Regions from separate parts of the Dehalobacter sp. DCA genome, predicted to be linked through region 2. Evidence: predicted binding sites of a transcription regulator. Region 2 holds the regulator's gene; the other holds the start of a gene.

Region 1 (15,654 bases), 1.4 Mb from region 2:
CAAATATTGCAGGGTTGCATAGATTTACAAGCGAACGTTAGTGGGAGTAAGCGTTAAGAAACCAGAAATTCGAGCGTTAAGACCTGCCAACGGTTAACTTGCTGTAAGCAGCGGGGTTTTGGCAGGTTAGCGCGGATTTCTGGTTTTAGCTTGCGGGAACGGGGGAGCGGAAAATCTATGCAACCCTGCAACACCCCAAAAAGAATAGACGCCATAATTGACGTCTTTCGCTTGGGGCTAAGTTTCGTTACAGCCCCCCATTTTAATCAATTTCTATAGTATATTTTACTACTTGACAGCGTTTGTATTTCCCTTTGTTCAACCCTTTACTCCGTTAGAAGCGGCCTGATATTGTTTCGGATAATTAGTCTTATAACAGGTTAATTAATTCAATTAAATGTAGACGAAAGCCAATGTCAAACCTACAGCGGCAATTAAAATAAATAACCCCCAATAAAGTTTATTGAATCGGTTCTTTGTGAGTTGGATCATCACCCAAAAGAGTGCGAAACCTCCAATGCTCTTGATTAACAATGGAAGGCTAAAATCAACAAGTGTCCAAACATAGCATCCTGTTAATACTGCGAAGCCAAAGACAACATACATGATTTTACGGAGTTTTGTTTTTAGGTTTTGGTCATCACTAAAAGTAGCGATAAAAAATAAGACCAGGAGCACACATGCAGCCAGAAAATGCCAGGGAGTATGATTCATTATTTCTATAGGACCTAAAGCTATCAAAGAAAATCCCTCCTAGAATATAATTATGATTTATTATAAGGTGATTTATGTTTCTAATACTGTTAAGTATTTAACAATTAATAAAAAAATTTGAAAAGTTGAATTTCCATACCTAAAAATCAGAGAAGTAGCTGCTTGACCCTATTATTTAAATATGTGCGTACTAAGACAAGGGTCATCTTTTAATATGTAATATCTGTTAGTGCGGTCGACTATTTTGGCTTCTTTTAACTCATTAAGGGCCTGAATGACCATTACCCGTGAAGAACCAATCATATCAGCTAATTCCTGCTGCGTAATTATTAAATCGATCATTGTCGCGTTTGGCAGCTTTTTCCCATATTGGTTGGCAAGGTTATAACTGAAGTTTCGCACCCCTCAAAACCCTTGTATCTCTAATTTAAAGGTATCCTAATGCCAGTGGTTCCTTCTGATTATTACCGATTAACTGGCATTTTTAAGGGCTATAAGCTGATTACTAAGAAAAGAATTCTCAAATAGTTCTTTCAAATGTTCATATTCACTGGAATTCCTAAATTCCAAAATGTCCACTAAACCAGACTTGGCGATGCTGGTGATCACCACTTGCAGCAAATCATCAAATAATTCCCAGAGCCGCTCCGCTACATTCTTCTCTATGAGTTCGTCCTTGATTTCCGCAAATAATCCTTCTAAGGATTCGTAGGCGTTTACTCGTCGAAAATAGGCTAGGAGTGTATAGAGGAGATAGCAGGTCGTGATATGGGCAATCTGCGCATCGAAATCCCTCGATTGACAAGTCCCGAGCTTCAAATGCTGCTTGGCTTCCTTAAAAAAGACTTCGATGGTCCAACGGATACTGTAAATCTCCAACATACTCAATAAACTAAGAGATATATCCGTCGAGAGGAACAGTCTAAATTTCTTTTGATAGGGAAACCGGCAAAAATACAGTTTGATTTGTCCGATTCCTTCATAATCAACAAGGACTTCGAAATAACGGATATTCCGTTTCCTACAGCGTTTTTCGTTTCCCTCACTTTTGAGGACCGATTTTAATTGGCTGGCATTAAGGGAAGTCTCTTTGTAGCGATACTTCCTCGTATCTTGCCGAACACCACAGACCAAATGCATCGATTTTTTGTCTAATCCTCGAATCGTTTGAATGAACTCGTAACTGCTGAACCAGCTGTCAACCAGGACATATTTAGCCTTAAACCCCTGTTTTACCGCCCGTTTTATCATATCCAGACCGTTCGAAATTTTGCTAACATGGCATTCTCTGATCCGTTTAGCCCCAGCAGATTTGGGGTCTCGTTGCTTTTTGAACCGTTCTTTACGGTGCCTTGCCTTTTTTAAGGGCTTTTCCACTTGTAAAGTGAAGTCTATAGGCGTGAGGCTTTTACCATCGAAGAAACCAAGGGTTAAATTTTTAAAGCCTAATTTGCTACCTTTCTTCCCTGCAACATGGTCAAACACCTGGGTCATTTGTTCAATTCTTCGACCTGTCTTAGCAAGAGTTGTATCATCTAGAATGAAAGCGGACTTTTCATCCACTTCGTTCGTAGGATTAACCAATCGTTGAAACTGTTTGGATATACCGATCAGCAATGCTCTCCAAGGCATTTTTTCATTGTTCTTCAGTCGATATATGGAATCTTTCTTCATAGTAGTAACCTTTTGGAAATCGCTTTTATATAACGCGTGGACACTTTTCAGTAACATTAGGGGCAACATCAACATTAGTGAGAGGATTTCCGCGGAACTGTAACCATCCTGTTTCAGAAAACCAACTTTGCGGCAAAGCGTTTTAAGCTTGAACGTCTTCATAACTTCACATATAATATTGTTAATCGAATAGCCGTGATTTTGGAGTACGTTTTCAATTTCTTTGACAGGTTTCCGCATGATAACACCTCATTTTTGGTTGATTTGGAGTAGCATCTTATTATACCAAAAACCTAGTGTTCATGCGGATTTTTATCGTTTTTTCGTCTTATTCTAAGCCGAATTTTCGGCTGTTTTATGGGTGCGAAACTTCAGGTTATAAAATAGACCTAATAATCTTTCTTTTACAGTTCGTCTAGTTTCCTTATCTGAATTCATATTGGCATAACGCTTTTGCCCAAGGTAATCAATTATCCTTAAGGCAAAAGAAGGATCTTTCTTAATTAACATTTCAAATTGCATTTTACTAAAGCAACAGATGCAAGCCTCTTCCATGGCTAACGCGCTAGAACATTCCTTTTGTTCTTGATATAGCGACAACTCACCTAGTACCTCACCGGGACCACAGATATCCAGAATTGTTTCATGTCCATCTTCAGCACTTTGCACAAGTTTAAGTTTTCCTGATTTCACAAGAAATATAGTACTTGTAATATCCCCTTGATAAAAAAGATAGTGTCCTTTGGACAGCCGTTTTTTATTTGTACATTGACACAAGTTTGTAATCTGTTCTTTTTCCAGACCCCGAAACAGATCCAATTCTTCTAGGCAGATGAGGCAACGTTTCATGCAATTCCCCCTATGTTTATAAAGAAAATATATCAAAATAGATTCAACTTTTCAACAAAGTAAAAATAATCCCGCTTTACGAGCCAGATTATTATTTGGAATTATCAGCACAAAACCTGATCAATCTTTTATTTTCCTCGAAAGTGTCCCCTCTTTTAAGAAAAGTTATTGTCAAACAAAGGTTAGCTATCGCTCAATAACAAATATTCAAAGCATTTTATCCTTGACATGAATTCAGCCTTTTGTTATGATTTTATTTGTTCTTTAAAAGAGACATCGGGGCGTGGCGCAGTTTGGTAGCGTGCTTGGTTCGGGACCAAGAGGCCGCAGGTTCGAATCCTGTCGCCCCGACCATTGAAACTCAAAAGAAACTCCGGGTTTTTACCCGGAGCTTATTTTTTATATTTATATATTTGACCCACTTTTGAACCTCTTTATGAATTGTCATATTTAGGTTAAATGTTAAAAACTTACTGAACTAAAATAAACTACCTGTGTATTTTATTCCTATATGCAGATACTACAGATAAATAAATAATAAATAAAAAGGAGGGATATTGAATGGCTAAGTATAAACTGCCGGTTAACAAACAAAGTGTTGCCAGCGAGCTTAATGTTAACCTAGGCCCAGACACCTCCGCAAGACAGAATGGCTCTGTTGGGGGCAGTATGGTTAAGAAAACTTTTGAATATATTAACAGTAGAATCTAGTCATCAAGCCAATAAAAAATAATTTACTCCGGGTTTTTGCCCGGAGTAAATTATTATATAACTCAAAATATGACTCAAAACTCTTCCGCAGTACAGACACCATTTTTGATGCTTTCTTTTTTCAGTTCCTGATAGAAATTTGTAAACGTAATTTGCATGTAAGGCATCAGCCAGATATAGCCAAGACAGAACGGGATCGTGGCCAGGATCGCCCAGCCAATGAAGCTGAGCGTAAGCAGGAATAGCTTGCCGCGATAGCCATAGCTGATTTTTTTACTGAGATCAAAGGCCTTTCTGATACCCATATCAGGATTATCAGCATAAATATAAAAGCTCATCATATAGCCGTATGCTTTAACGATCCCCGGAATAATCAGTAGCAGTGACCATAAAAGTGTCCACAGCATATACCAGAGATATAGCCCGGCGCAATTAATGGCATTTTTAAATCCAGAAAGGACCACTTCAACATTCGGGTCTTCCGCACGGCAGAACTTTAAGGTAAAGGTCACCAGACCAATCATGAGCGGGCCCGCAATTAAAATCGTAATAATCGGACCAACACACGGGATCCAAGACAGGATGAACACGATTACGGCATAAATCAGACAGGCCAGGATTGGTCTCAGCCAGTGCCCTTTTAACTGGATGCGGGCCATGGCTCTTAATTCTTTGTTTTCAAGCATTTTCTAGTCCCCTTTCAAAATTATTAATGATGACTCCAGATGAATAATTTCATCTTAACGAAAGAAGCAACAAAATTCAAGCATTTTTGCTATATTTTACCTAATTTTGCAATTGCTTCTCCTTCTACTTGATCTTATTTCTCTACATGCTAAACTATGATTACTTAAACGCATTTTTGTTTGGAAGGTGACTGCCATGTTAAACGGCAAATTAACCCGAATCCGTCCGCTCGAAATTGATGATCTGGACACCTTGTATGAATGGTATAATGATCACGACTTCTCTTACTGGATCAGCGGCAATTGGCCGCTTGCAACCTTGCTGCGCCGGGAAGATCTGGAGAGCAAACTTTTTGAAGAGGATACCAACCGCTATGCGATTACGGATTTACAAGGCAGCCTTATCGGTACAATTGGTTTCGATCAGGTCAATATTCCGGCCAGATCGGCCCGCATCTATATCGGAATTGGTCTCCAAGATTACTGGGGAAAGGGTTATGGGACCGATGCGCTGACTGCTTTTATCCGCTACCTGTTTGGCCAGTGGAATTTCCGGAGACTGACCGCCGAAACCTGGGTCAATAACACCAGAGCTCTCTCCTGCTATGAAAGGCTCGGCTTCATTGCCGAAGGCAGGCTGCGTGAAGCCTATTATGTGGAAGGGCAATATTATGACGCAATCATCTTAGGTTTATTAAAAAAAGATTATGCCGAGGTCGTCCGCCTTTAGACTCTCTTGATCTCTGTGCAAAATGGTTGCATTCTTGACAGGATTGCAGTATGATAATTGCAGCTTGACCGATCTATGCAGTAAAACTGAATACGTTCTTTACTCTGGGGATAGGTGTAATTCCTTACCGGCGGTACAGCCCGCGAGCCTTATGGCAGATTCGTTGAAATTACGAAGCCGACAGTTAAAGTCTGGATGGAAAGAGCAAAACATGGTGTGATCGTGCACGTGCTTGTCGTGTTTGTCGCGTAGCCTCTCACCTGCTTGTTTTGAATGACTGTTGATCTGAATGATGACGCCCGGAGTATTTCCGGGCATTTTTATTATTTTTTCTATGATTTATCAATGATTTATATTTTCATTTGTCGTTGACACGCTAATGACTGGAGGGTACATCCATTGCCTGATCGTTTTACCGCAGAAGATAAAAACTACATGGAACGCGCGCTGAATCTTGCCTTACTGGCAGCAGGCAGAACCAGTCCAAATCCGCTTGTGGGCTGTGTCATTGTCCGGGATGGGCAGATTGTCGGGGAAGGCTGCCATAGGAAAGCCGGTACGCCGCATGCGGAAGTCCATGCCTTAAATGCTGCAGGATCAAGCGCAGAAGGTGCCGATGTCTATGTCACACTGGAACCCTGCTCCCATTACGGCCGTACACCTCCCTGCACCGATGCGCTGATTGCAGCAGGCGTAAAGAAAGTGATTGTCGCGATGACGGACCCGAATCCGCTGGTCAGCGGTCAGGGTGTGAAAAAGCTGCAGGATGCCGGTATTCTTGTCGAAACCGGTCTGCTGGCTGAAAAAGCTCGAAAAATTAATGAGCCTTTTCTGAAAGCGATTATCACAAAAATGCCCTTTGTACTGTATAAAGCTGCAATGACGCTCGATGGCCGGACTGCCGTAGAATCAGGAGACTCCAAATGGATCACTTCGGAAGAGGCCAGACATTTCGTTCATGGGTTAAGAAATACTTTTGACGTCATTATGGTCGGCAGTCAAACAGTCCTTCAGGATAACCCGCTCTTAACCTGCCGCAATATTGAGAATGGCCGGGACCCGGTCCGGCTGATCGTCGATGGTTCCCTGTCTGTTCCTTTAAACGCTCAGATCCTCCGGAACGAATCCGCCAGCCGCTGCATCATCGCGACAACAAAGGCTGCTGACGAGAATAAACTGCTGCGGATGCGTGAAACATTTGCTGCCGACAAGGTTGAGATCTGGCAGTATGATACGTCCAGGCAGGTTCCCTTGCCGGACCTGCTGAGAGATATCGCGGCCAGAGGCTTAAACAGCATCTTATTGGAAGGCGGCGGCACGCTCGCCGGTAAAATGCTGGAATCCAGGCTGATTGATCAAATCATGTTTATGTTGGCCCCGAAACTGGCCGGATCCGGCTTCTCCCCGCTCTCAGGCCTGCACCTCGCCAGCATGTCCGAGGCAGTAACTGTCAGTCAACTGGTGGTCTGCGAACTGGGAGGAAATTATAGTTTTACCGGGACAGTTGACTATAACCATACCAACAAAATGGGAAGTGACAAATGATGTTTACAGGAATCATTGAAGAACTGGGCATAATAAAGAGTCTAGATCTGCTGAAAGACTCCGCCAGATTAACGATTGAAGCTTCTTTCGTACTGAAGGGATCCCAAATCGGAGACAGCATTGCCGTCAACGGGGTCTGTCTTACAGCGACCGCCATCGGTTCCGGAAGTTTTTCTGTCGATGTTATGTACGAAACGCTCCAGCGAACAAACCTTCAAGAATTAAAGCAGCATACCAAAGTCAACCTGGAAAGAGCACTGCAGCTGCAAAGCCGTTTGGGCGGCCATCTGGTGAGCGGCCATGTCGATGGCATCGGAAAAATTACTGCAATGACTCCAGTCGGCATTGCTCAAACCTATCGAATTCAAACGTCCCCGAAGATAACCTCCTCCCTGCTGCCGAAAGGGTCAGTGGCCATCGATGGAATCTCGTTAACGGTCATTGATGTCGGGGATGACTTTTTTACGGTCTCCCTGATCCCCCACACCTTTCAGCATACGACACTCGGCTTTAAACGCATTGGTTCTACGGTGAATCTGGAAACCGATATCATCGGAAAATATGTGGCCAGATTCCTGCAAAAGGACCACAGCCCACCCCAAACCAAAAAAGATATATCCGTTGAATTCTTAACTGAAAATGGTTTTATCTAACGTTTAGCAAACGTTTTATCTAACGAAAGGAGCTTAAACAGATGACACAACAAGAAAATATTTTTGCAAGCATTCCGGAAGCCATCGAAGATATTCGTCAGGGCAAAATGATTATCGTCGTCGATGATGAAGACAGGGAAAATGAAGGCGATATTATCATGGCTGCTTCCAAGGTGACTCCCGAAGGGATCAATTTTATGGCCACCTACGGCCGGGGATTGATCTGTACTTCCCTGACTGCTGCACGGCTTAAAGAGCTGAATTTGGATCTGATGGTCCAGAACAACACAGATCCCCACGGCACAGCTTTTACGATAAGCGTCGATGCCGCAACCAGTACCACCGGGATTTCAGCGTTTGAAAGAGCCGATACGATTCAGGTTCTGATTAACAAAGACAGCAAACCGCAGGATTTGCGCAGACCGGGTCATATTTTTCCGCTGCAGGCCCGGGAAGGCGGTGTCCTGGTCAGAGCCGGCCACACCGAAGGATCGGTCGATCTGGCCCGGCTGGCCGGTCTTGAACCGGCTGGTGTCCTTTGTGAAATCATGAATGAAGACGGGACCATGGCCAGGGTGAACGACCTGCTGAAATTCAAGGAGAAACATAATCTGAAAATGGTAACGATCAAAGACTTGATCAGTTACCGCCGCCTGAACGAAAGACTTATTGAAAGAGCCGAAAGTATTGATTTTCCAACAGAATTTGGGACGTTTAAAGCAGTCGGTTTTAAAAGCAAAATTGACGGCAAGGAACATCTGGCCCTGGTCAAAGGCAATGTCGACGACGGGGAACCCGTTTTGGTCAGAGTCCACTCCGAATGTCTGACCGGAGACGTTTTCTACTCGCGAAGATGCGACTGCCGGGACCAGTTAACGGCAGCCATTCAGCAAATCGAACGCGAAGGGCGCGGCCTACTTCTCTATATGCGCCAGGAAGGCCGCGGAATCGGACTTCTGAATAAATTGAAAGCGTATAAACTTCAGGAAGAAGGCAAAGACACTGTCGAAGCAAATCTGGCGCTGGGTTTCCCTCCTGATCTGCGTGATTATGGCGTCGGCGCCCAAATATTAGCTGATCTCGGTATCACCAAAGTCCGTCTGATGACGAATAATCCTAAGAAAATCGTAGGTCTGGAAGGCTACGGCATTCAAGTCACCGAACGCGTCCCGATCGAAATGCCCGCGAAACCGGAAAATGAATACTACCTGACAACCAAAAAAGAAAAAATGGGCCATTTTCTGACCAATATTCGCTGACCAGTGATAATCGGCAATCCTTAATTGACGAATGACAAAGACATTAAAGAAAATAGAGAACGAAAGAGACCAAATAGCATAAAAGAAATAAGACCAAACAGGCTGTAAAAGAAAGGAAGGATATCATTTGAAAACCATTGAAGGAAAACTGTTGGCCGAAAACCTCAAATTTGCGATTGTTGCCGGAAGATTTAATGAGTTTATTACGAATAAACTTATTGGCGGCGCTTTGGATGCGCTGAAAAGACATGGCGCTGATGAAGACAATATCGAGCTCGTCTGGGTCCCCGGTGCTTTTGAAATTCCGCTGGCCGCCAAAAAAATTGCTGAACAAAAACGGTTTGATGCGGTCATCTGCCTTGGTGCAGTGATCAGGGGGGCTACGCCGCATTTTGACTATGTCAGCAGCGAAGTCAGCAAAGGTGTCGCTAATGTCGGTCTGGAAACAGGCGTTCCTGTGATCTTCGGCGTTCTGACCACCGACACGATTGAGCAGGCCATTGAACGGGCAGGCACGAAATCCGGCAATAAAGGTTTTGATGCTGCCGTAACCGCGATTGAAACCGCGAATCTGTTTAAGCAGCTTGCGTAGTAGATCGATTCTTAAAACAAGGCAAATAAAAGACGGGAAGGATATACCGCTATATAACCTTACCCGTCTTTTTTACGCATGGATCTCCACTTGCTAACAAATAATCTTAGATCGATCCTCCGGATTTTTCAATAAGTTTTCCCAGACGTTCATAGACTTTGCTTGCTTCATTCGCCAGCTGAAGATAGCGGTGCCGGATTTCATCATTCGAGGCTTTGGTGGCAAATGTCATATACCCGGAAGCCGCTGCCGAGACATCTTTTTCGTAGTCATACATCATATCTAGATCCGAAAAATTACTCATAAACTTAATAATCCCCTTCCTACATGATTTGAGCAAGTTTACTTTTAAGGAAGCCGGTTACTCCCTCGAGTGCGCTTGCCTGATCCTTAAAAAATGCTTTTACTTCCCTGTCGTGAGCCATTTCACTGAACATTTCACATTTCCTCATCGATACTTCGCTTTCAACTAAAGATCTTGTTATCATTCCCTGATCGAGAATTTTCTTGATTTCGCTTTGACTATGCTGCATGATATCCCACCTTCCAAAATTCTTAAGTATTTTAGAATTAAGTATTTTCAGGATATACAAAAAGAGCTGAATTTATGCATTATTCCCTGTCATAATAATAAAAACAACATGGGTTTAACAGATAAAACCCATGTTGTTTTTTTATATTAATGTTTCAGACTCGTTCGATCGTTTTTTTGTTAAATCTTCTTAAACTGATAGTCCTGGTCATAATCCACGAGGATTTTGGTGCCTTCTGGAAATTCGCCCTGCAGAATCTGTTTAGCCAGCGGATTCTGGATTCGCTGCTGAATCACTCTCTTCAGCGGTCTGGCCCCGAATACGGGATCATAACCTTCCTCGGTGAGCATGTACAAAGCCTTATCGGATAAAGTCAGGGTAAGTCCTCTTTCTTTCAGCCGTTTCCGTAGCAGGTCAAGCTGAATTTCCACAATCCGGACAAGATCTTCTTTCTTTAACGGATCAAAGATGATCGTCTCATCAAGCCTGTTGATAAATTCCGGCCGGAAATACCGGCTTAACTCGGCTTCAATGGTTTTACGAATCAATTCCCGACTGCTGTGGTTTTCATTCATTTCCCGGATCTCCTGTCCGGCAATATTGCTGGTTAGGATCACAACCGTATTCTTGAAATTGACAATCCTGCCCTGGCCGTCTGTGAGTCTGCCGTCATCAAGCAGCTGCAGCAGAACATTAAAGACATCACCATGCGCTTTTTCAACCTCGTCAAGTAAAATGACGGCGTACGGTTTTCTGCGGACTGCTTCCGTCAGCTGTCCGCCTTCATCATAGCCGACATAGCCGGGAGGGGCCCCAATCAGCCGGGCCACGGAATGCTTCTCCATATATTCCGACATGTCAATCCGGATCAGGGCTTGTTCATTATCAAACAGAAATTCTGCCAGGGCTTTGGCCAGCTCTGTCTTCCCTACTCCGGTAGGGCCGAGGAACAGGAATGAACCCAGTGGACGGTTAGGGTCCTGCAAACCGGTACGAGCTCTCCGGACCGCATCAGCTACCGCTTGGACAGCTTTGTCCTGACCGATGACCCGTTGATGCAGGTTTTCCTCCATCGTAATCAGTTTTTCGGCTTCACTTTCCAGAAGCTTGGAGACTGGGATATGCGTCCATTTGGCAACGATCTCAGCAATATCGCTTTCTGAGACTTCCTGCTTCAGCAGCGTATTCTCCCGGCCCGATACGAGCTGTTCAAGTTCGGCCAGCTCTTTCTCAAGCTTTGGCAGTACGCCGTACTGAAGTTCGGCAGCCTTATTGTAGTCGTATTTTTGCTGGGCATTTTCAATCTCCACCCTCGTCCGGTCAATATCTTCCTTCAGCTTGTGAATATTGCCCAATTTTTCGCGTTCTTCCTGAAGCTGGGCCTCTAGGGCACTTCTTTTTTCCTTCAGGTCCCCAAGTTCCTTTTCAATATTGGCCAGTCTTTCCTGACTCGCTTTGTCTTTTTCTTTTTTCAGAGCTTCCCTTTCAATCTCGAGCTGCATGACTCTGCGTTTGATATCGTCGAGTTCCTGCGGCTCACTGGTGATTTCCATCCGCAGCCTGGCTGCTGCCTCATCAATCAGGTCGATCGCCTTGTCCGGCAGGAACCGTTCACTGATATAGCGGTCGGAAAGGATACTCGCTGCGATGATCGCACTGTCGGTAATCCTGACGCCATGATGCGTCTCATAACGTTCTTTCAAGCCCCTCAGGATCGAGATCGTATCCTCGACTGTCGGCGGTGCAACGATCACCGTCTGAAAACGTCTTTCCAGCGCCGCATCTTTTTCGATGTGCTTGCGGTATTCGTTCAAGGTCGTTGCCCCAACCATCCTGAGCTCCCCGCGGGCCAGCATCGGTTTCAGCATATTGCCGGCATCCATTGCGCCTTCGGCAGCTCCTGCCCCGACGACGGTGTGCAGTTCATCAATAAACAAAATAATATTTTCGCGGCTTTCAACTTCCTTTAAAACAGCCTTCAGCCGCTCTTCAAACTCCCCGCGGTATTTGGCCCCGGCAATCAGTGCGCCCATATCAAGGGAGATTACTTCTTTATTCTTAATCGCTTCAGGAACATCACCGCGCACGATTCGCTGGGCCAGCCCTTCGACAATAGCCGTCTTTCCTACGCCTGGTTCGCCAATCAAAACCGGGTTGTTTTTCGTCCGGCGGGACAGAATCTGCAGTACTCTGCGGATTTCCTCATCCCTGCCGATAACTGGGTCTAGTTTTCCTCTTCTGGCCAGTGTCACGAGATTTCGGCCGTACTGTTCCAGGGCAGCATAGGTTCCTTCCGGATTTTGACCGGTAACCCGCTGAGATCCGCGGATTTCCTTTAGAACTTTCAACAGGGCTTCCCGGGTAACTCCGGCTTCTTTCAGGATCTTTCCGGCATCTCCGCCGGCCTGATCAGCAACGGCCAGTAAAAGATGTTCCGTGCTGACATAATCATCTCCAAACGGCTCCATTTGATCATGAGCGTTAACCAAAACGGTTCTCATTCTCGGAGAAATGCTCAACTGAGAAGCCGCTCCCATCATTCTGGGCAGTCTTGCGATGCTGGATTTGGTCTTCTCGCTGACGCTAGCTAGCGAAATATTTAATTTATTCAGGATTTGAGGCACAACGCCTTCATTTTGTTCCAATAAGGCTAGTAGCAGATGTTCGGGTTCCACCTGACTGTTATGGTTACTTTCTGCGTTGTTTTGCGCAGCGATGATTGCCTCCTGGGATTTTTGGGTAAAACGGTTGGTATCAAAAGCCATGCGTATCACTCCTTTGAGTTAACATACCGGTATTTGTGGTAGGTCAACGGAATATATAGCCGTTTTCGGCAGGTTGCGCCCTCCATGGCGAGTCGCTCCTTGCCATCCATGGCATCGCAACATTAGTCCATCCGTGGCTGTCAAACAGCCGCGCTGCGCACTCCATGCTCCGCTTGACGCCGGTAATTGCGGCATGCAGACCTAACTCTGGAGTAATCAGCTGTTTCTTTCCTGGCTTAATTCCTGAAGCATACTAATTTCTTTCTCAGACATCTCTTCGGGCAGGACAAGCGTAATCTTTGCGTAAAAATCGCCAAAATGGCCGGATTTATTGAGAATAGGCATTCCTTTCCCTCTCAGACGGAAACTTTTTCCGGTTTGGGTGCGCGGAGGAATCTTGATGGATATTTCTTCGCCTAATGTTTTGACTCGGGCTTCTCCGCCAAGTACAGCCTTGAAGAAATCGATTTCGATGTTGGCGGACAAATCATCTCCGTCCCGGGTATAGACAGGATGTGGAACGATTTTTACCGTTAACAGAAGGTCTCCTTTGTTTCCGTCTTTCGCTCCTGCTTGTCCCTGTCCGCTGAGCCTAATTTTATTGTTATTCTTAATACCTTTCGGAACAGTGGCTTCAATTCTCCGGCCGCCGACTTCAATCATCCGTTTGGTTCCATGATAGGCTTCTTCAAGCGTAATACTGATTTCACCTTCAATGTCCCTGCCGGCCTGCGGTCTTCTGATCCTATTCGAATAATAATCATCGGACTCATCAGCATAGTCTGCTCCCATGCCAAAGATAGAGGAAAAGAAATCAGAAAATCCCCCCATACCCCTGCCGGCACTAGAGCCAAAACCTCTGTCCCCAAATGTTTCCGCGAACTCTTCCGGCGTCATTGTACGGGTATAGCGGTTGCTCCCCGGTGATTCCTGCCAGGCCGACCAGTCAAAAGAATTCCCTCTGCCGCCGTGCGACTGCCATTGCTGGTAGTTTGCCCTTAAATCATCATATTTTTTTCTTTTGGCAGGATCGGATATCGCCTGATAGGCTTCATTAATTTCCTTAAATTTCTCTTCTGAGGCTTTATCACCCTGGTTTAAATCAGGATGATACTTTTTGGCCAGTGCCTGGTATGCTTTTTTGATGGCCTTATTGTCTGCATCCGGAGAAACGCCTAAGATTTGATAATAATCTTTAAAATCCACTGTCCTCACCACCTCAAAACTGCTTTCCTTACCCATTAATTGTATTATATGCAAAATCCTTTTAAAGGTCAATATTGGTCAGACATATATTTGTCTTCAGCTGACCTTGCAGAATCTTCATCTATATGCGTATTCATCCGTATGGTTTTAACGTTAACGGAAACTTATACCCATAGTTTCAAGCACTTAGGGATTACCCGGTATGCCTTCGGACATACCCCCGGGATCTCCCCGTCGGTTTCAAAAAGTATGGAATCCGGCATATGCAGTTCAATTTCCTTACAGCGGAACACTTGGACTTCAGGAAGATGGATATGTTGCCCTTTATAAAGCAGCGGAAAGCGTGAAAAGAGTCTGGACAGCTTCATTTCTTTTATCACAACCAGATCGAACAAACCATCATCCAGGCGGGCATCAGGCGCAATACGCATTCCGCCGCCAATATATTGACCGTTGCAGACCATAAGCCCCCAGATATTCCCTTCCCAGAATGTATCCTGGTCCATTTTCAGAGAAACACAGACGCTCTTGTACGATAGAACGGCTTCTAAAGTACTGGTCAGATAAGAGAGCTTGCTACCCATCGCTTTACTCCGGCAATTGGTCCTGTGGACCGCTTCCGCGCCGACTCCGACATTGGATGCATTCAGAAAATAACGTGTCCGTTCTTCCCCTTCAAAATTCAGAAAGTCGACTCGGCCAAGATCAGAAAGAATAATATTGGGCTCCTTCAGCATCCTGATCAAGGCGTTCAGACCTTTTTCTTTGCCTGTTTTTATTGTCCTTACAAAATCCCCGCCTGTTCCCTGTTCAAAAACAGCCAGTTCGATATCGTCCGCGACAAGCCGGTCATTCTCAATAAGACCATTAAGCACCTCATTGACAGTTCCGTCTCCTCCGACCGCAATCATCCTCCGATACCCTTCGTCCAGAGCCATACGTGTTATTTCTGTTCCTCCCCCGGAGCGGGAGGTCAGCGCATAATCGACCTGTATTCCCGCCTGCTGAAGCTGCTGGTAATACCCTGGCCAAAGTCCCTGCGTTTTTCCATTTGCTGACCGGGGATTCACAACAGCAAACCATGATTTCTGCGATTTCTGCTGGCTCATTCTCATCTTCCTATCATCTTAGTTTTTCTCGGTCATTTTCTCGATCATTTTTCTCTGTTCATCCACTGGCATGGTTTAGTTTTAAACATATTGTTTCGCTAATTTTTAGAAATCCCCTTTACACGCGAAAAATTATTTTTTCCTGCCATCGTTCATGCAGTACTTTCTTCACAAATATTCCTAGGATCAAACTGCAAGGCTTTCATTCTGTCACTATACTTGCCAAAAACCTGCAGCATATTCATTACCTATTTCATTGATTTGATTTCCTTCCCTCAGATTTGCAACCATCATAAATCAGGTACAAATGGTACAAGATATTGATGACAATGGTTTAATCAAAAAAATAGTTTTCAAAACTAGGATTTACTTTTTTAATGGCCTAGAAAATCCAAGAGAATATAAAAGGAGGTAACTAAAAATGATGCGAGGCTGGTATGGACCAGGTGGAGACTGGATGATGGGAGGCAATTATTCCTGGATGGGATTTGCAGTCATGATCATCCAATTGCTTTTCTGGCTGGGAATTATTTTTCTTGCAGTCAGGCTGATTAGAAATTATCTGGACAGACAGAACACCTCCGGTAAACCGGAAGACCACGCTATGGCCATCTTGCGCGAACGATAT
Region 2 (15,654 bases):
TTGAGAAAAAGTTAGATAGTCCAACATTCGGACTTGCAGAGATTAAGACCGAAGTATTCAGTATCGGTACACTGCTGGAGAGCATCTATACGAGCATCATCGGAGCAACCTTTGGATTAGCAGAGATCAAATCCGAAGTCGCCGCAATCGAAGGAGCAGTGTTCAGTCCGACATTTGGGTTAGCGGAAATCAAGACCGAAGTCTTTAGCATTGGAACCTTGATTGAAAGTATCTATACGAGCATCATCGGAGCAACCTTTGGATTAGCAGAGATCAAATCCGAAGTAGCAGCAATCGAAGGAGCAGTCTTCAGTCCGACGTTTGGGTTGGCCGAGATCAAGACCGAAGTCTTTAGTATTGGAACCTTAATTGAAAGTATCTATACGAGCATAATCGGAGCAACCTTTGGGTTAGCAGAGATCAAATCCGAAGTAGCAGCAATCGAAGGAGCAGTGTTCAGTCCGACGTTTGGGTTGGCAGAGATCAAGACCGAAGTGTTCAGCATTGGAACCTTGATTGAAAGTATCTACACGAGCATAATCGGAGCAACCTTTGGGTTAGCAGAGATCAAATCCGAAGTAGCAGCAATCGAAGGAGCAGTGTTCAGTCCGACGTTTGGGTTGGCAGAGATCAAGACCGAAGTATTCAGCATTGGAACCTTGATTGAAAGTATCTATACGAGCATAATCGGTGCAACCTTTGGATTAGCAGAGATCAAATCCGAGGTCGCAGCGATCGAAGGAGCGGTCTTCAGTCCGACATTCGGATTGGCAGAGATTAAGACAGAAGTATTCAGCATCGGCACATTGGTCGAAGGAATCTACACGACCTTAGTAGGCTCAACTTTCAGCTTAGGTGAGATCAAATCTGAAGTAGCAGCAATCGAAGGAGCAGTGTTTAGCCCAACATTTGGGTTGGCGGAGATCAAGACCGAAGTCTTTAGCATCGGCACACTGGTCGAAGGAATCTACACGACCTTAGTAAGCTCAACCTTCAGCCTCCAGGAGATCAAATCCGAAGTAGCAGCAATCGAAGGAGCAGTGTTCAGCCCGACGTTTGGGTTAGCGGAGATTAAGACAGAAGTGTTTAGTATTGGTACTCTGATTGAGAGTATCTACACGAGTATCATCGGAGCAACCTTTGGGTTAGCAGAGATCAAATCTGAAGTAGCAGCAATCGAAGGAGCGGTTTTCAGCCCGACATTCGGTTTGGCTGAGATCAAGACCGAAGTGTTCAGCATTGGCACGTTAGTTGAAGGCATCTACACGACCTTGGTAAGCTCAACCTTCAGCTTAGGTGAGATCAAGTCTGAAGTCGCAGCGATTGAAGGAGCGGTTTTCAGCCCGACATTTGGGTTAGCTGAGATTAAGACGGAAGTCTTTAGCATTGGCACGTTAGTCGAAGGCATCTACACGACCTTGGTCAGCTCAACCTTTAGCTTGGGTGAGATCAAGTCCGAAGTAGCAGCGATCGAAGGAGCAGTGTTTAGCCCGACGTTTGGGTTAGCTGAGATTAAGACAGAAGTGTTTAGTATTGGTACTCTGATTGAGAGTATCTACACGAGCATCATCGGAGCAACCTTTGGATTAGCAGAGATCAAATCTGAAGTAGCAGCAATCGAAGGAGCGGTGTTCAGCCCGACATTTGGGTTGGCAGAGATCAAGACAGAAGTGTTCAGCATTGGAACCTTGATTGAAAGTATCTACACGAGCATAATCGGTGCAACATTTGGGTTAGCAGAGATCAAATCCGAGGTCGCAGCGATCGAAGGAGCGGTCTTCAGTCCGACATTCGGATTGGCAGAGATTAAGACAGAAGTATTCAGCATCGGCACACTTGTCGAAGGAATCTACACGACCTTAGTAGGCTCAACTTTCAGCTTAGGTGAGATCAAATCTGAAGTGGCAGCAATTGAAGGAGCAGTGTTCAGCCCAACGTTTGGATTGGCCGAGATCAAGACGGAAGTCTTTAGTATTGGCACATTGGTCGAGGGCATCTATACGGCGTTAGTCGGTTCCACTTTCAGTCTGCAGGAAATCAAGTCTGAAGTGGCAGCAATCGAAGGAGCGGTGTTCAGTCCGACATTCGGATTAGCAGAGATTAAGACGGAAGTCTTTAGCATCGGGACACTGGTCGAAGGAATCTACACGACCTTAGTAGGCTCAACCTTCAGCTTAGGTGAGATCAAATCTGAGGTCGCCGCAATCGAAGGAGCGGTGTTCAGTCCGACATTCGGATTAGCAGAGATTAAGACGGAAGTCTTTAGCATCGGGACACTGGTCGAAGGAATCTACACGACTTTAGTAAGCTCAACCTTCAGTTTAGGTGAGATCAAATCCGAAGTAGCAGCAATCGAGGGAGCGGTATTCAGTCCGACGTTTGGATTGGCAGAGATCAAGACAGAGGTATTCAGCATCGGCACTCTGGTCGAAGGGATCTACACGACCTTGGTAGGCTCAACCTTCAGCTTAGGTGAGATCAAGTCTGAAGTAGCAGCAATCGAAGGAGCAGTGTTTAGCCCGACGTTTGGGTTGGCTGAGATTAAGACCGAAGTATTTTCAATTGGAACCTTGGTTGAAGCCATTTTCACGACAGTAGAAAATTTGTCCGGGAGCACATTTATCGAAGCAATCTATACAGCAGTCTATAGCCCGACGTTTGGGTTAGCGGAGATTAAGACCGAAGTCTTCAGTATCGGCACCCTGGTCGAAGGTGTCTACACGGCTATTTATAGCCCGACCTTTGGTTTAGAAGAGATTAAAACCGAAGTATTCCAATTATTGAAACAAAGCTTCAGTAAGGATTTGACTACCGGTATTGCTCAAAGAGATAATCCGAATAATAATGATGATTTTTACGTCGAGGTTTTGAACAATACAGCAGCTACTGTCAGTGTAACGCTTTCGGTCTTTGATTATTCTTCAAGTACGGGAATTGCGGCCCTTGGGACGCCAACCCTACTGACCATTGCGCCAGGCAATGTAATAGAATTTGCTAGTTTGAATCTTAATGCAACAGTCTTGAATAGGTATGAGGTTACACTAACCAATGTCCAGGATGGAATCTATATTTGGTCGGCTTTCCGTCTCGCCAGCGGAGAATTGAGCCCGGCGAATACCTTCAGAGCGGGTGAATTTGTACCGCTTCTGCCCTAATAACAATAACACGTTGGCGGAAAGCTTCATTTCAGTCGTCATTAAATCAAATTCCGTTTTTCATCCGGTCAGCAATCAATACGCTGACCGGATGCTCATATCAAATAAGAATTGAAAAAAGTTCCTTATCGTTTGGCATTTGAATATAGTAGCAAAGAGGAGGGTGCTATGATTACCATCAGCTTATGTATGATCGTCAAAAATGAAGAAGAACATCTGCTCAATGTCCTTAATTGTGTGAAGAATATTGTAGATGAAATTATCGTGGTGGATACCGGGTCGGACGATAAAAGCAAGGAAATTGCTTGTTTGCACCAGGCTAGAATTTATGACTGGGAATGGATGGACGATTTTGCGGCTGCCAGGAATTTTTCTTTTGCCAAGGCTAGTATGGATTATATCTTGTGGCTGGACGCCGACGATATCCTGAAAAATCATGACCAGTTTGCCCTGATGCAATTGAAGCATGTGCTTAATCCCAATGTGGATGTTGTGCTGATGAAGTATTGTGTGAACACCGGGGTAATAGGAGATTCCATGTCAACCTTTTACCGGGAACGACTTGTTAAGCGGAGCAAGAATTTCCAGTGGCGGGAGCCGGTGCACGAGTACCTGGATTTTAACGGTGAAATTTTAACGACAGATATCTGTATCTGTCATACGGGAATAAAGTGCAATTCGCCAAGGAATTTGAGCATTTATGAAAAAATACTGGCTGAGGGGAAAAAGTTAAATGTCAGAAACCTTTACTATTTTGCGAGAGAACTTTTTAATTGCGGAAGATTTGCCGAGGCCATCAAAAATTTTGAGAATTTGTTAGACAGCAGTGAAGATATTATGCCCTATTATCTGGATGCGTGTATCCGGTTAGCCATCTGTTATGCTGCCCAGAACAATCATGACAAAGTGCTGGATTCCCTGCACAAAAGTTTTAAGTACGATATACCACGGGCTGAGGTTTGCTGCAGGCTTGGTTATTATTATAAGAGCAGAGAGGATTATAAAAAGGCCATTTTTTGGTTTGAACTGGCTACTAAATTGAAAAAACCAAACCAAACATGGAGCATGGTTGAATATGATTGTTGGGACTTTATCCCTTATACGGAGCTTTGTTCGTGCTATTACCGGGTGGGGCATCCCAAAGAAGCCTTATACTACAACAGCTTGGCATTGGAAACCAAGCCGGAAGATGCGATGAGCCTAAGTAACAAAGCTTTCCTGGAAGGTGTAATAAAAGGATCATCCTCTGTTTCAGCTGACGCATTGCATGAGTCGCTAAATTTACTGTATCCAAAGAGTTAATATTGCCAAGTAACAGATTCCAGAGTTTTGCATATTTTGTAGTACAAGTATCAAAAATGGAGGTAGAAAAAAATGGCATACCTTCCCGATCTTTGCAGTAGGTTGGGCTCGGCAGCTTTTACTGCGATCAATGACTCGGAAACCTTGACACTTGGCAGCAGAATCTATACGTTTTTAGATACTCTCGGAGCAACACCTCCCGCGGGAAATGTTCATATTGAGATTCAATCTGGATTGGCTGACACAGTAAAATTATTAGCCAAAGCAATCCGAGGCGAGGCGGATATCAGTATTCTATATGCAGCAGGCGAGAGCAATAACCCTGAATGCACAGCCTATTGGACAAGTCAGAGGTTTGCACTTGACGATGTCCAGGTGGTGGCAGGTCAGAATGTTTATATTGTGGAGAGAGAAGAGGATTCCAATACACCCATAACCCTGTCAACAACATGTAGCGGCTGTTCTCTGAACTCTTTAAGGCGTGCCGGCTTTTCAAGGTATTTTCTTGATGGAAACAATGCAACAGATGCCCAACAAAGTATAAGAGGTTCCTACCAGATGATTCTGCCAATAAATTTTGTTGGTTTTGCATATACAATTAATTGTATTAATAAAATTTATTGCTCGATGAGTTCTACAAGTTGTATTGAAATTGACTTATACCGGAGCCCTGATGAAGTCACTTTTACCAGAGTCGTAAGAAGTACGAGTTTTCCGGGTGCATCATATGGCGCGCTAATATGTGAAGATGTGGATTGTGATTCGATATCAGCAAATGAAGGCCTTTATTACCGACTTGGTACCGATGGAACTGATCCGACAAATTATATCGATATCAAATTCTCCTATGTGGCGGTGTAGTAACAGAACGACAATGGTCTTGTCTTGAAAGGGGAACAGTTGTTGAAAATTGCCTGCTTTTCCGCATCACCAATCATGAAGTATGGGCTGATGCCTGGTTTTGAAAAAAATGGAGAGGAAACAAAAATATTTCCTATGGCCTGTATGGGTGACGAAATGGTGACTCTGGAATTGGACGGACAGGTTATCCGCGTTCCCTATACCGAGCAGGATAAGATTAATAGCTATATTGACAAATGCATAGCCCGATATGGACCAGATTATGTCATCCTGGAAGGCTATCAGGGGGAACTGGCACTTGGCATTTCCATGGCCTGTGAAAAGTATGGCTGCGGGTTTATTTACTGGAGTATTGAAGATCCGGTGGGTTTTGCTAGAACACTGCCTATAGCAAAAATGGCCGATATTGTATTTACGACCGCTTTGGAGTGTATCCGTGAATACCGGAATCAAGGAATTCAGGCCCATCTCCTTATGTTTGGCTGCAATCCTGAATTCCACCGAAGCGGGGTATATAGGCCCCAGTGTGATCTGGATTTTGCGGTGCAGGCTAGTTGGTACAATTTTGCTTCCAGAATAGAGGGCTTTAACATTTTGTTAAAGCCTTTGCTGGGATTAGGTTATAAGTATCGCATTTGGGGGTACAATTGGGACAGTAATCCACAGGCCCGCGCTTTTCTAGGAGATAATGAAGACCATTTCGCCGGGATTTTTCCCAATGAGAAGCTGCCGGATCTATGTGCTTCTGCCAGAATCATTCTAGGATTTCAGTGTGATTCCTCCAGTATTACGCAGACCAGTATGCGGAATTATGAGGTGCTTTCTTGCGGGGGATTCTATCTTTGTCAATATACCAAGGCCAGTGCCTATATTTTCCGTGAGGGAACCCACCTTGAACTTGTCAGGGATAAAGAAGAGGCCGTGAGCAAAGTGTTATTTTACTTGGCCCATGACCAGGAACGTATCAGGGTTGCCCGGCTAGGGCAGGAGTATGTGCACAGAAGGCACTCGTATGAGGTCAGGGTTAGTGAGGATGTTCTTCCTTACATTGAACGGAGAGCAAGCATAAGGGAAACCGCTAAGATCAGAGAACTAAGGATCTGAATTGTTTTGTGCGGCTGAAAGCCTTTTATAGATCATTAACATTTGCTGGCCGCACCAGTATCCTTTGTCTTGGGAATTTATGATTTTCAAAAAGCATCTCCCAAAGCCATTGATTTCTAAGGGAAAACTGTTTTCTGAAAGAATAATCTGATGCTCAGGACAAATTGGAGGCTTTTCATTATAAGGAACTAGAAGTATATAATATTGGCCGGTACTTAAGAGATGTTGAGCAAATACTTCAGCCGGGTTCGGAAAGTGCTCAAGACAGTTGCTGGAGGTAATAACATTAAAGCGATCTTTTTGAGGATCGAGGATTTCCGAACGGAAATTGCCGGATGGGTAATCAGCTTTGCATTTTTTGACAGCGATCTCTGAAAAGTCCAGACCGGTCACATGAGCGTTTGGAAATCTTTTGCTAATCTCCTCAGCTCCTTGTCCCAGAGCGCAGCCCCAATCCAGGATAAAGGGACTCTCATCCTTAATGTATTTACACACTTCTTCGGGCAGATTGTCCAACAGTATCCTCATGAAAAATCTTGTCTGATTCTTTCCCCCCGCCGTTTCCCAATTAACATCAAACCGGCTGTCCCAATACTCTTTAGAGTTTATCGTCGTCATATTTTTGTCTCCTCCTCATTCGTGTAATAACAGCATATTCATCGTACAAAGCATTGTTCACGCTTAATATCAAATGATAAAAAACCTCAATGGGGAAATAATATACAAGAAAAGCTACACGATAAGAAAGGGGTTGATGCCAAATGAACGAAGTACACGGAAACGCAAACAGATTGGCAGGGGAAAAATCGCCATACCTGTTGCAACATGCATTGAATCCAGTGGATTGGTTCCCCTGGGGTGAAGAGGCCTTCCAAAAAGCCAAAGAGGAAAACAAGCCGGTATTCTTAAGCATCGGCTATTCCACATGTCACTGGTGCCATGTGATGGAACGGGAATCATTTGAGGATAAAGAAGTCGCCGCAATTCTGAACCGCAGTTATATTCCGGTTAAAGTGGACCGGGAAGAAAGACCGGATATTGACCAACTGTACATGACCTATTGCCAGGTGATGACCGGAGCAGGGGGCTGGCCGCTGACAGTGCTGATGACGCCGGATAAACAGCCTTTCTTTGCCGGAACTTATTTCCCAAAACACAGCCATTACGGACGTCCTGGTCTCATGGATATTTTGAGTCAGGTAGGTGAGCTGTGGCAGACAGAGAAAGATAAAGTCATCCAAACGGCAGCGGAACTTTACGAAACAGTTACCAGGCATTATCGTGGGGATAAAAACGCCACGTCTGCCGTGCCAAAGAACAAGCAAACCCTGCCATTTACAGAGAAAGAAAAAGACAGCGGTGATATAGCTATCTGGGGTAAAACCCTACTGGGCAAAGGATATGAACTGCTGGAAAACAAGTTTGATTCAAAATACGGGGGATTCGGCAGTGCTCCGAAATTCCCGGCTCCCCATAACCTGGGTTTTTTACTGCGGTATTCAATGGAAGAGCCACAGAGCAAAGCACTGGCGATGGTTGAAAAAACATTGGACAGCATGGCTGACGGAGGGATCTTCGATCATATCGGGTTTGGCTTTGCACGCTATAGCACAGACCATTACTGGCTGGTTCCTCATTTTGAAAAGATGCTCTATGACAACGCCGGTCTGGCCCTTGTCTATTTAGAAGCTTATCAGCGGACGAAAAACCAAAAATACCGCCGGGTTGCGCAAAATATATTCGGGTATGTTCTGCGCGATATGACTTCTGCGGAAGGAGGCTTTTACAGTGCGGAAGATGCCGACTCTGAAGGGGAGGAGGGCAAATACTATCTTTGGTCCAAAGATGAGATTAGAAAAACACTCCAGGATGGAATTGAATCCCTTCAAAAAGAAAGAGAGCTTAAAAACGGATTTAAACCTCTTTCTAAGCAAAAGGAAGAAGTGGCGGATATCTATTGTGATGCGTATGGCATAACGGATGAAGGTAATTATGAAGGAAAAAATATTCCTTCACGCATCTTTCATGTCGGTGTTGGGGACCTCACTTCCCGCTATAGTCTGACTGGAGACGAACTGGGCGAGATGTTGGACATTTGTAATACCATTCTGTTTTCAGCAAGAGAGAAAAGGGTTCGTCCGGCTAAAGATGATAAGATCCTGGTTTCCTGGAATGGTTTGATGATTGGGGCTTTAGCCAAAGGAGTGCAGGTGCTCTCAGGTGATCTCTCTTGGGAAAATGATAAAAAGAGTCTTCTTCTAACCGCAGAAAATGCCGCAGGTTTTATCAGAGACAAGATGTTTGATTCCCGCGGCAGACTGCTCGCCAGGTACAGGGAGGGGGAAGCAGGTATTCCCGGTTATCTCGATGATTATGCTTTTCTTGTTCACGGGTTGCTGGAACTCTATACGGCGTGCGGAAAAACAGAATACCTGGAGCAGGCGATATTTCTTCAGGAAGAGCAGGAAAAACTGTTCCGGGATGAAACGAACGGGGGATATTATTTTACCGGTTGTGATGCTGAGGAACTGCTACTCAGGCCTAAGGAGATCTATGACGGTGCAATGCCTTCCGGGAACTCAATGAGCGCCTGCAATCTAGGGAGGCTGTGGAGACTTACCGGACTGTCAAAATGGCAAGAACGGGCTGAAAAACAAATCAATTCATTCCGGACGACTGTTGAAGACTATCCTCCGGGATACACAGCTTTCCTTCAGGCGATCCAATACGCCTTAAATCAAGGCGAGGAACTGGTATTATCGGGATCTTCCGCTAATCAAACGCTAGAAAAAATGCAGACCGCCATTTTTAAGGATTTTCATCCATATGCTGCAGTGGCCTACAATGACGGTTCGTTAGGACAGTTAATCCCAAGAATGGATGATTACCCTGTCGGTAGGGACCTATCGGTTTACGTCTGCAGGGATTTTGCTTGCAGGGAGCCTGTAAATACCCCCGAAGAATTAGCAAAAATCCTCTCAGAATAACCCAGGCATACACATCCAGGCATCATTATATGGGTATGTCCTTGAGCTTGTTTACCGTTTACCTTTCTGAATATCTGTTTGTGAGTATAACGAAAGCATCAAGTTTACGGTGAACCCGCTCAAAGAGAAGGCCGCCGATAAACCATACCGGGGCATAGCTGAGTGTAATGAGTCCGTTTATCGCCAGCGGATCCGTATACCGCCAAGGATAGACCCCCAGAATTTTAAGTAGAAACAGACCGCTAAAATATTCTATCCCCCAGATTGCTGTGAGCCAAACGAGTCCCCTCAAAGGCCACCTCCATCCTGAAATTAAATCGTGTAAAGGTTCAAGAATAGCAGCGGAACCATATATAAAAAACATCCAAAGGTTGGTAAAGCCCATTAGCCGAAAATCCCCGTGAATAAGAGAATCAAGTCCTGTCCAGATTATTTCGAGGCTCCAGCCCATCAGCCCGTAAATTAAATATCGTTTTAGCATGATCATAGTTTGTGACAGGGAGGGATATTTTACTTATTGTAAAATATCCCTTAATAATCAGTACCACGGTTAACCCTAAATTTAATTATTTTTAGATTAAAGTGAATAGTTCGGAAAGCGCACCAAATACAGGGACTCCTTCTTTGTGAATTAGTCCTGGGAAAGGATTTTCTTTTCCGGTGTGTTCGATTGCTTTTGTGATCACTTCAAGACTCATCGGGGCGATAGGTAAATTACGACAATCTTCGAGCGAGTAGAAACCGGCCTGGATTACCTCGACCGGATCATGTTTTAATTGACCGCCCAGACCGCGAAGAAAGAAGACAATATAAATATTGTGTTTCACGTTCGGGATATCTTCAGGGTAATCGCGGACTGCCAGAATGCTTACAGGCTTCGACAGGATGCCGGTTTCCTCACGGACTTCCCTGACAACCGCTTGGGTAATTTTTTCATTCTGTTCTACATAGCCGCCGGGAATGGTCCATCTTCCTTTACCGGGGTTATGCGCTCTTTGGACGAGGAGTACTTTGTCGTCTTGAAGCAAAAGACCGCCTACGCCCAGGGAGTATTCCCCCCAGTGGATATAGTCACAGGCCGGGCAGCTTTGCCTCTTTTTGTCTTCAATTAGTTTATACTCCAGTGCGGCAGAACACACGGGACAAAACTTAAATTCCGGATAAAGAGACGGCATATGGTTCCTTCTTTCTCTAATCAAAGTTATTAATCCTATTTTATCCTGAAAAAGAGAAGATGCAAATTTTATCTAAATTGGGAAATACGGTACGAAGGATAAATAATTTCTTTGTAGAACTACTAAATAATACTTTAATCGACTGAATTTTCAACCTGTGGGGGAAATATAAGAATGAAAAATGATAAGAAAAAAGAGATTTGGCTTGATCCTGAGGAACTCCGGCAGTTGTTGGAGGGAGGCTTGTATTGGAAAGATATAGAGCCCAAACTGTCCGAAGAAAATGCGGAAAGCATCAGAAGGCAGTTTAGTCTTGAAGATGAGGCTGATATTAATGACGGTGATATTGACGAGTATGACCAGAACACCGGGGAATTTGACCAGAACAACGGAGAATATGGCCGGACGGCCGGGAAGTCTCCGGAAGAGGATCAAGCGGAAGCAGGTCCTGTTTTTGCCGGAGATTCGGATGAAGACAATGAGGAGATCAGAACGATTTTGCTTGGTGATCAAAATTCGGGGCAGGATGAACTGCAAAGACTGTTTATCTCCCAAGCGGCTTCCCTGGAAGATGATTTTAATGGAATAGAGCATATGAGCGAAATGAAAAATCCGGCGGAAACAAGTCCGAACAGCTTCAGCCCGCTTGCTGATACTGAGGCAGCGGATGATTTGAATAAAGCTGATGAAGCCTACAACGCAGAAGATACCGCTATGATCCCGAAAAGACCGGGCACTCTGGAGGAAACAGAAGTAGGGGCGGAAGAAAGAAGCCGCTTTTCTGATTTAAATAGTTATATCATGAACAGTAAAAATGACCCGAGTGCGGACGATGACGATGACCTAGATTTTGAGTTCGAACAGAAAAGCGGCTTTGGTGGACTAAAGCTTGTTATTTTTGTTGTGATTGTTGCAGCGGTCACCTTCGGTTTGTGGTATTTCTTTATCAGCGATTGAGGACTTTTCGTTAAGTACAGCAATGTTGAATTTTTTGTAGTCAGCGAGCATAAAAACCTATCTTCGGATAGGTTTTTTTAAATAAAATAGTTTTCAAAATCATCAAAAAGGGGTAAAATAGTTACAAAGGTCAAAAAAGGTCATAAAGTCAGCAAAGGTCAACATTAAAATAAGGATGGATGACGATGAGTAATTTGGCGGACAGAATCGAGGAGTACCTCAAAAAGATTATAGAGCAGGCCGAAGTTGGGTACATTGTCCTGCAAAGAGGTTATCTTGCTGATTTCTTTTCATGTGCTCCTTCCCAGATTAACTATGTTCTTACAACGAGGTTTACCGCAGAACGCGGCTATCTTGTTGAAAGCAGAAGAGGCGGCGGCGGTTATTTAAGGATTGTTAGGCTGGGACTTGATCCTGAGGGTAAATTCCAGAGACTCATGTCGGAACTCATTGGGGATGACCTTTCCCAGGATCGGGCCAACAATCTTGTGGACAGACTCAGAGAAGAAGATCTGTTCACCAAAAGAGAAGCAATCCTGGTAAAAACGATTTTTTCCGACCGGCTTTTGGTTGGAGTGACGAATTTGCCTTCTACGCTTAGGGCCCGTATGATGAAAGAAATACTGGCGAATATGTGCAGGGACGATGTTAATGATTGATCGGAGGGATAGCAATGCTTTGTCAGAACTGTCAACAACGGGAGGCTGTGGTTCATCTGACCAAAATCATTAATGGACAGGCGGCGCAGCTTCATCTTTGCCAGGAATGTGCGCAGAAAGCGCCTGGTACCGGCTTCAATCTCTACCCTGGCATGGTATCGGATTTTTTACAGGCATTATTTGGGGTAAATCCGGCAGGACAGTATGATCAGACGATCGTAGACAGCCAGCCCGGGAAATGTCCCGGGTGCGGAAGAACTTTTTCCCAGATACAGCAAGCCGGGAAAATGGGCTGTAGTAAATGTTACGATGAATTTGAGCCCCAAATGGAAATGCTCCTGCGCCGGATCCATGGAAGAGGGATGCATGTCGGGAAGGTGCCGGCAAGACGAGGCGCTTCGTTCCGAAACAAACAGGAAATAGTCAAATTGAAAGAACAACTCTTGGAGCTAGTAAAAGCAGAAAAGTTTGAAGAGGCAGCTATATTAAGAGACCGGATTAAAGAAATGGAGAATACTGTCGGAGGTGAGAGCAAATGACTTATCGGGAACTGCTTGCCAAAGACAGCTTCTGGATGAAGGATACCCCGGACATTCCGATTGTACTGAGTTCCAGGATCAGACTGGCCAGAAATATCGCGGACAATCCTTTCCCTCACGTAATGACCCATGATGATGCCGAAAAAATTGAAGCACAGATTTCCGGCGTTCTGGACGGTTTTACCGCTGAAGGGGAAAAGCTTGTTTATATTCCATTGAAAATGCTTATTCCGGTGGAGAAGAAGGTACTGATTGAAAAGCATCTGGTCAGCCCGGGTTTTAACGAGACTGAATATGCACGCGGTCTGGCCTTGTCCGAAAGCCATAAAATTGCAGTCATGGTCAATGAAGAAGATCACCTGAGAATTCAGGTGCTGATGCCGGGGAACAGCCTCAGGGAAGCTTGGCATCTTGCAGGATTGGTCGATGATCATCTGGAAGCGCATCTGGATATTGCTTATAAAGAAAAGCTTGGCTATTTGACGACTTGCCCCACCAATGTTGGAACCGGCCTGAGAGTATCCGTGATGGTTCACTTACCGGCCTTGGTGCTGACCAATCAGGTCCAGCAGGTTCTGGGTGCCCTGACTTCGCTTGGGTTGGCAGTACGCGGTCTGTACGGTGAAGGCTCCAGGCCCTTCGGAAATATCTTTCAGATATCCAACCAGGTTACTTTAGGTAAGAGTGAAGAGGACACCTTGACGCATCTTGATGCGGTGACGCGGCAGCTGATAGAACGGGAAGTCCAGATGCGGGAAGTTATTCGCAAAGAATCTCCGCTTATCGTCGAAGACAAAGTATGGAGGGCCCGGGGGACTTTGGAAAATGTCAGGATCCTTGAAACGGAAGAGATCTATTCACTTCTATCGGAGGATCGGTTGGGCATTGATATGGGCATTTTATCTAGAGTTTCTGCAGGTTTCGTATCTGTCTTGATCAACTCAATGCAGGGATGTCTGCAATATAATCTCAATAAGCAGCTGGATGCTTATCATATTAACGCAGAAAGAGCTAATTTTGTGCGTGGAATCTACCATCACAAAATGAGCGAGAATGTAAATTAAACGCCGATAGGTTTGGAAAGGAAGGATCAAAATGTCAAGAAAATTTACGCAAAAGGCAGAAAAAGTATTTATGCTTGCTGAGGCGATTGCCAAACGCATGGGCCATAAGATTATAGGGACTGAGCATTTTCTTTTGGCTTTGATTGAAGAAGGAGAAGGAGTTGCCGCGAAGGCGCTGACCGGGATTGGATTGGATCCTGACAAGGTAAGCGCAAAGATTACCCAGATCATTGGCGTAGGAACCCCTATCAGCGGAGAGGTCGGATTGTCTCCGCGAGTGAAGCGCGTGATTCAGCTTGCCACCGAAGAGGCTCAACGCCAGGGGGTCAATTATATCGGAACCGAGCACATTCTGCTTGGCCTGATCATTGAGGGAGAAGGAATTGCTGCGAGAGTCCTGGCGGATCTTAAGATCAGTCCGGAAAAAATATGGGAGCAGGTTGTAGAGCTCCTGGGAGGAGAAACCGAAGGCACATCAATGCCCGGAAGTTCCGCCGCGAATAACAGCAAACCCGGACAGGCAGGTGGAACACCGACTTTAAACGAGTTCGGACGGGACTTGACGGTTATGGCCGCTGAAGGGAAGCTTGACCCCGTCGTCGGCCGGGGAAATGAGATTGAAAGAGTCATTCAGGTACTGAGCCGCCGGACGAAGAATAACCCTGTATTGATTGGAGAACCCGGGGTCGGAAAAACGGCCATCGCCGAGGGTTTGGCCCAAAGGATTGTTAACAACCAAGTGCCGGAGATACTTGTCGATAAACGGGTTGTGACACTCGATCTTTCTTCGATGGTAGCAGGGACAAAATATCGTGGTGAATTTGAAGAGAGAATGAAAAAAGTCATGGAAGAAATCCGGCTGGCGGGCAACGTGGTCGTCTTCATCGACGAACTTCATACCCTGATCGGAGCGGGGGCTGCCGAAGGAGCCATTGACGCAGCCAATATTCTGAAACCGGCCCTGGCCAGAGGAGAAATGCAATGTATCGGAGCAACGACGCTCGATGAATACCGTAAGCATATTGAACGTGATCCAGCCTTGGAAAGACGTTTTCAACCGATTAAGGTAGGAGAGCCTACAGTTGAGGAAACCGTGGCCATTCTGAAGGGCTTAAGGGACAAGTATGAAGCCCATCACAGGGTGAAGATATCCGATGAGGCGATTGATGTGGCAGCGCGCTTGTCCGACAGGTATATTTCCGACAGATTTTTGCCCGATAAAGCCATCGATTTAATTGATGAGGCTGCATCCAGAGTTCGCATTCACAGTTTTACGGCACCGTCGGATTTGAAAGAGCTGGAGGAAGAAATCGAAAATCTGAAGAAAGAAAAAGAAGCAGCCGTAAAAAGGCAGGAATTCGAAAAAGCCGCCGAAATCAGAGACGAAGAGCAAAAGAAACGCGAAAAGCTCAGCGAGATTCGTAAGAACTGGGAGGAAAGCCGAGAAAAGGACCGGATGGTCGTGGGGCCAGAGGATATCTCCGGAATCGTATCGAGCTGGACAGGAGTCCCAGTGAATAAACTTGAAGAAGGAGAAAGCTTCAGACTTTTGAAACTGGAATCCCTTCTGCATGAGAGCGTGATCGGACAGGATGAGGCGGTCACGGCTGTTGCCCGTTCGATCAGACGGGCCAGGGCGGGACTCAAAGACCCTAAGCGGCCCATTGGTTCGTTTATCTTCCTCGGACCGACAGGAGTCGGAAAAACCCAGCTGGCGAGGTCCTTGGCTGAATCTCTGTTTGGGGATGAAAATTCGCTGATCAGAGTTGATATGTCCGAATATATGGAAAAGCATGCCGTATCCAGGATGGTAGGTTCGCCTCCGGGATATGTCGGTCATGATGAAGGTGG

Evidence for each region. Region 2 encodes CtsR, which represses protease genes until heat stress. Its sites were predicted from a motif close to AAGGTCAANNAAGGTCAAAT; they were not measured.
Region 1: a site for CtsR is predicted at 13,982-14,001, ahead of DHBDCA_RS02710 (DnaJ C-terminal domain-containing protein). Genes of this name have one in related genera too.

The regions. Positions count from the first base shown of each region.
Region 1 covers NC_018866.1:549,207-564,860, reverse strand. Annotated here, with positions in the region: gene DHBDCA_RS02785 (hypothetical protein) at 394-741, opposite strand; gene DHBDCA_RS15670 (helix-turn-helix domain-containing protein) at 886-1,056, opposite strand; gene DHBDCA_RS02775 (IS4 family transposase) at 1,186-2,628, opposite strand; gene DHBDCA_RS02770 (Crp/Fnr family transcriptional regulator) at 2,722-3,237, opposite strand; tRNA gene DHBDCA_RS02765 (tRNA-Pro) at 3,515-3,591, shown strand; gene DHBDCA_RS02760 (small, acid-soluble spore protein, alpha/beta type) at 3,799-3,948, shown strand; gene DHBDCA_RS02755 (DUF975 family protein) at 4,023-4,634, opposite strand; gene DHBDCA_RS02750 (GNAT family N-acetyltransferase) at 4,831-5,364, shown strand; FMN riboswitch at 5,461-5,575, shown strand; gene ribD (bifunctional diaminohydroxyphosphoribosylaminopyrimidine deaminase/5-amino-6-(5-phosphoribosylamino)uracil reductase RibD) at 5,764-6,909, shown strand; gene ribE (riboflavin synthase) at 6,909-7,562, shown strand; gene DHBDCA_RS02735 (bifunctional 3,4-dihydroxy-2-butanone-4-phosphate synthase/GTP cyclohydrolase II) at 7,604-8,821, shown strand; gene ribE (6,7-dimethyl-8-ribityllumazine synthase) at 8,949-9,413, shown strand; gene DHBDCA_RS02725 (spore coat protein) at 9,520-9,717, opposite strand; gene DHBDCA_RS02720 (hypothetical protein) at 9,737-9,946, opposite strand; gene clpB (ATP-dependent chaperone ClpB) at 10,126-12,711, opposite strand; gene DHBDCA_RS02710 (DnaJ C-terminal domain-containing protein) at 12,928-13,917, opposite strand; gene DHBDCA_RS02705 (diacylglycerol/lipid kinase family protein) at 14,082-15,026, opposite strand; gene DHBDCA_RS02700 (SHOCT domain-containing protein) at 15,448-15,654, shown strand, end outside.
Region 2 covers NC_018866.1:1,932,474-1,948,127, reverse strand. Annotated here, with positions in the region: gene DHBDCA_RS09395 (hypothetical protein) at 1-3,155, shown strand, start outside; gene DHBDCA_RS09390 (glycosyltransferase) at 3,324-4,457, shown strand; gene DHBDCA_RS09385 (hypothetical protein) at 4,530-5,318, shown strand; gene DHBDCA_RS09380 (CgeB family protein) at 5,361-6,422, shown strand; gene DHBDCA_RS09375 (class I SAM-dependent methyltransferase) at 6,411-7,040, opposite strand; gene DHBDCA_RS09370 (thioredoxin domain-containing protein) at 7,184-9,409, shown strand; gene DHBDCA_RS09365 (putative ABC transporter permease) at 9,468-9,890, opposite strand; gene DHBDCA_RS09360 (NUDIX hydrolase) at 9,982-10,584, opposite strand; gene DHBDCA_RS09355 (hypothetical protein) at 10,759-11,541, shown strand; gene DHBDCA_RS09350 (CtsR family transcriptional regulator) at 11,727-12,200, shown strand; gene DHBDCA_RS09345 (protein-arginine kinase activator protein McsA) at 12,215-12,739, shown strand; gene DHBDCA_RS09340 (protein arginine kinase) at 12,736-13,803, shown strand; gene DHBDCA_RS09335 (ATP-dependent Clp protease ATP-binding subunit) at 13,835-15,654, shown strand, end outside.